DNA from 4 places in the Acetobacter sp. AC2005 genome. Region 1 is predicted to be linked to each of the others. Evidence: riboswitches for the same ligand, from Rfam matches in the RefSeq annotation. Region 1 holds a riboswitch; each other region holds the start of a gene.

Evidence for each region. A riboswitch is a leader RNA that binds a small molecule or an ion and turns the genes downstream of it on or off. The one in region 1 is predicted to bind cobalamin.
Region 2: linked by a shared signal. The riboswitch ahead of QQM41_RS03905 (TonB-dependent receptor domain-containing protein) and the one ahead of QQM41_RS13985 (carbohydrate porin) in region 1 are both predicted to bind cobalamin.
Region 3: linked by a shared signal. The riboswitch ahead of QQM41_RS08150 (DUF2147 domain-containing protein) and the one ahead of QQM41_RS13985 (carbohydrate porin) in region 1 are both predicted to bind cobalamin.
Region 4: linked by a shared signal. The riboswitch ahead of QQM41_RS08050 (DUF1636 domain-containing protein) and the one ahead of QQM41_RS13985 (carbohydrate porin) in region 1 are both predicted to bind cobalamin.

Annotation. Positions count from the first base shown of each region.
Region 1 is NZ_CP149627.1:58,942-61,142, forward strand. Features, by position in the region: gene QQM41_RS13985 (carbohydrate porin) at 1-1,403, opposite strand, end outside; cobalamin riboswitch at 1,519-1,739, opposite strand; gene QQM41_RS13990 (ABC transporter ATP-binding protein/permease) at 1,954-2,201, shown strand, end outside.
Region 2 is NZ_CP149625.1:811,032-813,232, forward strand. Features, by position in the region: gene QQM41_RS03905 (TonB-dependent receptor domain-containing protein) at 1-935, opposite strand, end outside; cobalamin riboswitch at 1,070-1,302, opposite strand; gene QQM41_RS03910 (Na+/H+ antiporter) at 1,355-2,201, opposite strand, start outside.
Region 3 is NZ_CP149625.1:1,682,614-1,684,814, reverse strand. Features, by position in the region: gene QQM41_RS08155 (carbohydrate porin) at 1-788, shown strand, start outside; cobalamin riboswitch at 867-1,105, shown strand; gene QQM41_RS08150 (DUF2147 domain-containing protein) at 1,147-1,611, shown strand; gene QQM41_RS08145 (sorbitol dehydrogenase family protein) at 1,724-2,201, shown strand, end outside.
Region 4 is NZ_CP149625.1:1,660,143-1,662,343, forward strand. Features, by position in the region: gene QQM41_RS08045 (MarR family transcriptional regulator) at 1-469, opposite strand, end outside; cobalamin riboswitch at 624-861, shown strand; gene QQM41_RS08050 (DUF1636 domain-containing protein) at 1,039-1,467, shown strand; gene cobW (cobalamin biosynthesis protein CobW) at 1,464-2,201, shown strand, end outside.

The DNA.
Region 1 (2,201 bases):
GAGTTACGATCATATCGCCGCTGGCCAGAAGAAGCCCGGCCAATACCCCAGCCCAGACCCACCGTGTCATTGTCACGCCCCTTGAAGGGCGCCTTGAGGTTGATGCCTGCATCAATGGCAAAGCTGATCATGTTGCGATCTCCCCCATTGCCCGTGGCACGCGCAAAAACGCCCACAGACTGAGGAGACTGGAGCGAGGGTCGCCAGATCATCTGGTCAATGATGCCATATACCATCCAGTTGCCCCGATCCCACCGTGGAATGCCTGTGGTGTCAGCCGCACTCCCTAAAGCCTTGCCTTGATTGTTGTAGCGATAATCAGGGAATTTGGCCGTATCGTAATATCCGCCCAGCTTGTAGATACCCGGCAGACCAGGATCCTTGGTGACGTGTGACATGTCATCAGGCTGGGGGTTGAGGGCATACTGCAGTTCGGTAATCAGCAGCGCGCCAGTGCCCATGTTGAAGTTGGCGCCATCTTCATCATTGGTGTTCTGGTTGGTGGGATCTGCGCTGTTGCCGCCGTTCTGGATGCCAAAGGAGTTGTTGCGATTGCCCGGCGGGTTGTCATCCGCTGCGGCAAACATGAAGGTGAACTTGTCTGATGGACGATAGCGGATGCGGATTGCCGGAGAAGACAGCGGCCAGGATGGCCCCCCTGCATACAGGTTGACCGATGGGGCCATGGGCCAGCCGAAGTTGGAGTTCAGATACAAGGCCCCGTAATCACTGATCAGGAACTCGGTATCCAGATCCTGCTGCCCGATCTTGACGTCCAGCTTGCCGTCCAGAAAGGACTGCTGATACCACAGCTCGAACAGTCGGGTGGAACGATCGGCCTCGAACCCGCTGACGGGGTTGAAGTTGGCCAGATGATCCTGCGAGATGGAGCGCCCGCGCAGCTGCAGGGCCCTGACGTTGAATGTGCCGCCCTTCAGCCCGATCAGCTTTTCCAGATCCACCGTCAGGGTTGGCATGGTTACCCCATCATAGGCGGGGCCAGTGCCCGAACCACTGGCGCCATCAGCCCTGGAAGCCGTGCCACCTGTGGTGTTTCCCCACAACTCATCCACTTCCTGAATGTCAAAGCTGATACCGTGTTTGGCCATCCAGTCTCGCGCGCCCCACATGTTGCCCAGCAGGTGGTCGCTCATATCTGGGGTGTCATCGCCTTTTTTCTCTGCTGCCGCGTCTTCTGAAGCACGCTGGGAATCCCGCACCGTAGCCGGATCAATCTGCTCAATCAGCGGCCCAGAATTGCCAAGACGACGACGATCTTCCTCGATTTGTGTTTCTTCACCATGTGCAAAAGTAGGTAGAGTTCCCCAAACGCCGGCAACCAAGAGCAAGCAATGCAATGAATATGGAAATTTCTTCCATATTTTGTTTGTCAGGTCAGGCATTGTTTGGCTTCACCATACAAAGTGAAGGGAGAATGCCTGAAAAATTTGAGAAGAAATCTGCCAAAGGCAGAAGAGTAAACATGACATCATCCATCTCCGGTTCCCTCGCCCGGCGATCAAACTAGACAACAACGGCAGGTCTCCTGACTTACGGGTCATCACACGTTACTCAGCCTTCCCGATGCTGCCACCAGTGGCTGCCGCTTTATGCGACCATGAAGTAATGTGCTCTCCGCCTACAGTTGCGAGGGCAGTTGCCGACTAGGTTTCAGTAATTGAAACTCCGGCATTCCCTTTCAAACCCGCTTGCGCGGGACCGTTGCAAATTGGCGCAATCCTTAACTTATTTTGGCGCCATATTTCAATCTCTCCTTGCAAATATATTATTCAATCTTCAAGCCAATAGCACTTCGTACAAAACAACCGATTATGAAAGAACTTGCATTACTACCAACCTCACCATCTCAGTGTGCAGATGCCACAAGGTAATTTACTGCCTTTTGGACATATTATAACATAACATAATTATCAAAGATCTTGGGACATTCGGGTGAAGCAACTTTTTCAGATGATGGGTGATTTATGGTTCCTCAGCCGCCCGTATTTTTCTTCTGAAGATCGTAAGAAAGCATGGTTGCTTATTATAGCAGTTCTTGGCTTAACGCTTCTTATGGTGGGGCTGGATGTATGGCAGTCTTTTTCACGCAATATCTATTATACTGCCCTACAACAAAAAGATTTATCAACATTTCTACGTGGTTTGTTCTGGTATTCTCATACCTTTGAAGGTTTTGTTCC
Region 2 (2,201 bases), on a different replicon from region 1:
TTATAGGCGCTGTAGGTGTGCAGGTTGCTCTGTATCAGCCGGGCCGTCAGCCCCAGATCAAAATTATGGGTGACATCATAGCCCAAGCGAATGTTGGCGGAGCGGTTATCGTTTCTGTCCCCCCGGTGGCGCTGTTCCTTGTCTGCGCCAAAATAGCGGCCGATATAGCGCGGGATTTCATGAAAACCATCTTGCCGGTAATGGGAAAGTTCAACATTGTAATGGAACTTTCCCTTACTGCCGCGCGCGCCCATAACCTGATTAAACGTGCCGTAAGATCCACCTTCCACCCGCACAAAAGGCGTAAACCTGCCCTGCCCCTGCGCTGTGGTAATATCAATAACCCCGGCCATGGCATCTGCCCCGTACAGGCCGCTTTGTGGCCCGCGCAGAATTTCTATGCGGCCCATACCATCGGTAACAAACTGCGCAGCATCAAACGCGCCGGAGGTGGAGCTGCCATCGTTAATATCCATGCCATCCAGCCGCACTTTCACCTCGTTGGCATTGTTGCCGCGCATGAAAATGGAGGTGGTGCCGCCAAAGCCACCCGAACGCACCACATTCAGCCCCGGTTGGCGGGCCAGAATATCTGTAAGCGTGCGGCGCTGCTGGGTGAGGATCTGCTTTTCTGTCACAATCGTCATGGCCGTGCCAATTTCATCCGCCCGCATGGGGTGGCGTGCCGCACTTACCGTAACGTAATCCGGGTAAGCCTGCGTGCTGCGGGCCTGCACAGCTTGCGGGCCCTCCACCGCATGAGAGAGAGGCGCATTGCGCGCCGGAGCGGTGGCGGCAGGTGTTACGGCCACTTTGGCAGCAACGGTGTTTTTACCCGTTGATGTAGCGGAGTTTGCGGCATCTGCCGCCATGGCGGCAGTGGTTTCTACCAGCAGCAGGGAAGATCCGGTAAGCAAAAGGTTTTTTAGGCGCATGGGTTAAGGCAATCTCGCGGTTTAACAGCGTTGCCACGAGACTTGGCCCGGCTTTTTCCACCACAGGGCACAAACCACCCCATTGGCTGACCGCTTGCCCAGCCTGCCAGCACACCCCGGCTGACATGCCCCGTCTGCAACTGTGTGCTGATGGCAGGTCTCCTGGCTTGCGGTTTTTCGGTTGTGGCACCCCTTCCCGGAAAGGTTTGTTCCAGTGGGCCAGCGCTTTGCGCCGTGCGTGCACATCCATGCCGCTTACAGTTGCGGGGACAGCCCGGGAATATCGCAAAACCATTGCAGGCAATGGCGCGGGCACCCGGTTCCCTTTTCATTCCCCTTGGGGGAAACCATCATGCGGTGTGGTTTACAGGCTGGGGGTGGCTTGTCAACAAAAGCACGCCCCAGTGTGGCGGCAGGCTTTAGGCTTCACGCGGGAGGCGTTGAGACTGGGAGCGAATAACCTGCTCCTCATAATCCAGTTCCTGCTGGAGCTTCCATTCTGTCTGGTCGTTAATCTCGCTGCGCGATGTCATATCCCGCATGGCCTGCCGTTCGGCCCGCAGCAGTTGCAGGCGCAGGGCCAGTTCCATACGCGCATGGCGTAGGGCGCGGCTGCGGTCTAGCGGTGTGATGCGCGGCGTTTCGTCCTCTTCTTCCAAACGGCTGTGATACAGCTGATACAGGCGGTCTATCACCTCCTGCCGCAGGGCTTCATCTGCATTCTGCCCCTCGGGCTTTGCCAGTGCTGTGCCGTTCGGGTTGGGCGCTGGCGGTTGCGCGCGCGCTTTTGTCAGCACCGCAAGGGCTGCGCGTATCAGCTTCTGGCGGGCCATGTTTTCTTCCTGCGCGTTCTTGTCCACCGTTTCCTGCGGCAAAAAGCGCAGGCACAGCGGAATGAACACGCTGGCTGCCAGCAGGGAAAGAACAATTACGCCTGTAGCGGCCACCACCACGGCATCGCGCATGGGAAAGGCATCTGTGCCATCCGTGCCTTCGGGCAGGGAAAGCACAGCCGCCAGCGTAACGGCCCCGCGCACGCCAGCAAATGTCAGCAACATGCTGCCTGCAAAACCTGTGGGTTCAAACGGCAGGCTGCCAATGCGCGCCACCACCCAACGGCCGAAAACGGATGTCCATACACCTGCAAAGCGCATGGCCAGCATAATGGCGTATATCTGCACCACAAACAGGCCAACCTGCCACAAGGCCACATCATATTTCCGGCCCAGCGCCACGCCATGTTGCAGCAGTTCTGGCAACTGCATG
Region 3 (2,201 bases), on a different replicon from region 1:
CTGCGCCCATGGCTATACGAGAACCGGCTGGTTGGAGTGTTTACCCCAAAACATCATGGGGAGGCACAGTACGCTTTCGGCCAACGCATGATCTTATCCTGCGCACAGGCATTTATCGCATAGGCCCTAAAGCCCGCGATAACACAGGCTGGGCATGGGGCGATGAGCCTTATACGGGCATTCAAACTCCGGTTGAATTAACGTGGGAGCCGTTTTTTGGCACGCGTAAGCTTCCCGGTCATTACAAAATCGGCTTTGGCCACGATACTTCACCTTACCCGGATATGGTTGGCACCATTCCGGCGGCTTTTGCGGGGTCTGTGCATCCACACAAGCTCAAGCCGCGTGATACATTTTATATAGAGGCAGATCAGATGGTGTATCGCAGCCATGGCGAACACCAAATGGCTGGCGGCTACGTGTTGGCAGGGTTTATTCATAACACGCCAAGTAACTCTACATTCTCAAACGAATTTTATGCTGGCGCTTCCCTTCTGGGCATTATCCCCCACCGGCCATTGGATCGTCTGGGCGTGATGTATTCCTATTACCAGCTCAGCCCCCGTCTGGCCTACGGGCAACGCATGCAGGAAGCCGCTGGCGTTCCGCTTGGCCCTTATATCAATGGACCACAAACGCATTCCGCCATTCTAGAAGCGTATTACGGCATTCCTGTCACACCGGGTTTGGTTATTACGCCGGAGTTTGAATATATGATGCGCCCCGGAGAAACCTCGGTTATTCCCAATGCCATTCTGGCGGGACTTAAGGTTATTGCTGCCCTGTAAGACAAAGCGAGGCGCAAAAACCTCTCACCTGCTCTGCTTTTCCCATACTGGCACCAAGTCCTCTTATTGCTAGAATAAATGCTTGAACAGATGGATGGTGCTGCGCAAGCGGCTTAAAAGGGAATGCCGTGCACGGTTTTTGCTTCATATTGAAGCAGAAACTTATAGTCGGCAGCTGCTCCCGCAACTGTAAGGGGAGGTTGGACCTGCTGCCGGTCACGGCTAGCCACTGGCCAGTAATACGGCTGGGAAGGCAAAAGGTCTAACACACACCATATCCCCAAGCCAGGAGACCTGCCTCCATCAGGCACATCACACCGGGCGGGATGAACCGGTAGCGGCAGGACAAGGCAGCAAAATGTACAAACATGCCTTTAGCTCATTTATAACAGCACTGCTTCTTGCATGGGGCACCATACCTTCTCATGCTCATGCAGAAAACGCCTCCACACCAACCATAACAGGGCAATGGATTACAGAAGACGGCAAAGGCGTGTTCGATATCCATAGCTGTGGCGATAAGATGTGCGGGAATCTTGTAGGGTTGAACCTAACGCAGGATGAAGAAGCTTCTGGCCGCAGAAAAACTGAATGTAACCTTCAGATGCTCAAAGGCTTCCACCCCATGGAAGACCGGCATGACCATTGGAAAGGCCACATTTTTGACCCTCAAAGCAAAAATACTTACGATGCCATTGTATGGGTGGCGGAAGACGGCTCCCTGAAATTGCATGGTTTTTTAGGTTTGGAACTCTTTGGCAGAACAGATACGTGGCAGCCATTTCATGGCCATATAGGTAATAACTGCCGCATTAACTCCTGAGCATACCTGCATCAACTAGGCATGAAATAGGTATTATGCCGTTATAACAGGTTGCAAGCTCAGGCCTTCTCTATAAAACCATTCACAATTTGGCATTCAATATTTCTCCGCAATGTTTCATTCCGACAGGGCGGAGCCCGGCTTTGTAGGGAGAACCCGAAGAATGAGACAAACGCACAAGGGGCAGCCTGTAGCGGAATGGTGTGCATCCCCTAACGCCATGCGCTTGAACAAGCTTTTACGTATGTCCCGGCGAGATGTGCTTTTAGGTGGTATTGGTCTTTCTGTTGCAGGCGCAACGGGTGCAGCCCTTGCGGCAGATACCGCTCCTGCCACTCCAAACAATGAAGATCTATCCCGCTTTATGCAGGTATCCCAGCGCCTGACAGATAGAGAGACGTTAAACCCCCAGATTGGCGCGGCCCTGTACGCCAACATCGTGCAGGCCAACGTAGATCGGAAAGACAAACTTAACGCCCTGCATACCCTGCTGGAGCGGGAAAAATTTACAACAGCATCAGCCTTTGCACATGCTGCGGAAAAATCTGATCCAAAGCTTAAAGATGTCATCCACGAAATTCTAACCGGCT
Region 4 (2,201 bases), on a different replicon from region 1:
TACGTACCTGATCTTCTGTAAGATTCTGGCGAACGTTCTGCTCAAGTTGCGCTGCAATGGTATGGAACAGCGTACATCTTTCCTGCCCAGCAGAAGTAAGCACAAGTTTTTTGGCACGCCGGTCCCGCGTATCCTGCAGGCGAGTGATCAGCTTTTGTTTTTCCAGCAAATCAAGAATACGTACTAGTGCCGAGCAATCCACATTCATGGCGGCTGCAAGATCACTTTGCGTGGCGCCATCGGGCATCATCATCAAATAAGCCATCGGGCGCATGCTGGCCAATGTCATGCCATGCGGGCGTAAAGCCCGGTCCAGTTGCGTGCGCCAGACGGTGGCTAACCGCATAATGCGGAAGATAAGCGCCATGTCTGAAAAACGCGTTTCATCCAGTGTGGGCAGAACGCGTGGGGAGGTCATAGAATCCTCATTAGTTAGCGAAAGAATATTTGACATATAAAGTATATTCATACGAATATAACATAGCTGTTTTGCGCGTCAATAATGGAAATAAGGCTGCAAAGCACAGGAACATTAGCGTGAAGCCTCAATCCTGTTTCAGATCAGCAGACTTTTAAAGTTGCAGGGCTAAAACTGCGGGTTGAAAGCAAAGGCCGCTTATGCGCATTGTGCGCGGGCTAATGGTGTCCTTTACGGGATGAAAAGGGAAGAACGGTGCAAGGCCGTCGCTGCCCCCGCAACTGTAAGTTACCCATGGTGTTCCGTATGGGCTTTCTGGCCCAATGTGCCACTGGCCTATGTGCAGGCTGGGAAGGTAGGGAACGCTGTTTTATGTTCTGGCCTGTAAGGGAGAGCATATGTGGGTACAAGCCAGGAAACCTGCCATTGGTGCCTTATGCGTAAGCATATAGGCGGGCCTTAATTATTAAGTTCTGGCGTTGCTGCTGGCGGGGTGCCCGGCAGGCATAGATGCACCATAGGGTGCATTTCTTCTGTCATCTCTGGGCAGGGGCGCCGGGTATCTGCACCCCTTTCAAGCAGCCGTTCTTTTAGAATGGTAGTTATTTCAGGGATACAGCATGGCCGAAGCGTCCGATTCTTCTCAAAAATCACCTCAGAATCGCCCTGTTTTGCATGTGTGTGTCACATGTCGGCGTGGTGGACCTGCTATGGATCAGCCGCCGGGTGCCCAGTTGTATGCACGTTTGCAGACCTTGGTGCAGGAAGCAGAAGCTGCTGGGCAGGAAGCTCCGGTTCTGTTGCGTCAGGTGCAGTGTCTGGCTGCCTGTGATCGCGGATGCACTGCAGCTATTGCCATGCCAGAGCGTTGGACATGGTTATTAGGGCATCTGGGCGCTGAAAAAGCAGAAGATCTTCTGACGTATGCCCAACTCTATGCAAAATCCGCGCGGGGCACGGTCATGCCTTCGCGCCGTCCGGCATCTCTTTCCAATATGGTGCTGGGGCGTGTTCCCGCACAACTTTATGATGAACAGGAGCCTTCATGACACTCGCATCTCGCGTGCCTGTAACCATTATCACTGGTTTTTTAGGGGCAGGCAAAACAACCCTTTTGCGCAATCTTCTTCAGCGTGCAGCAGGGCACCGCATTGCCGTGGTGGTGAACGAATTTGGTTCTCTTGGCATTGATGGAGAAATTCTGCGCGGGTGCGGCGTGGAAGGCTGCAAGGAAGATGATATTGTCGAACTGACCAATGGCTGCCTGTGCTGCACGGTAGCAGATGATTTTCTGCCAACAATGGAAGCCCTGCTAGATCGGGCCGATCCGCCAGAACATGTAGTTATTGAAACATCAGGTCTGGCGCTGCCTAAACCATTGCTCAAGGCCTTTGGGTGGCCAACAGTGCGCAACCGCATGACTGTTGATGGGGTGATAACCGTAGTGGATGCACCAGCAGTAGCTGCTGGCCGTTTTGCAGATGACCCGGAAGCTATTGCCCAGCAGCGTGTGGCAGATCCATCCCTAGATCATGACAACCCTTTGGCAGAGGTTTTTGAAGATCAGATCAACGCTGCAGATCTTGTGGTGTTGAACAAGACAGATCTGCTTGATGCAGATGCGCTTGCACGCGTTGAAGATGAAATCCGCCACACAGCACCGCGCCCTGTGCAGATTGTACGTGCCACGGAAGGCAAGGTAGATCCGGCCATATTGCTTGGTATCGGAGCTGCGGCAGAAGCTGATCTGGCCGCTCGTCCTTCCCATCATGATGCAGAAGAT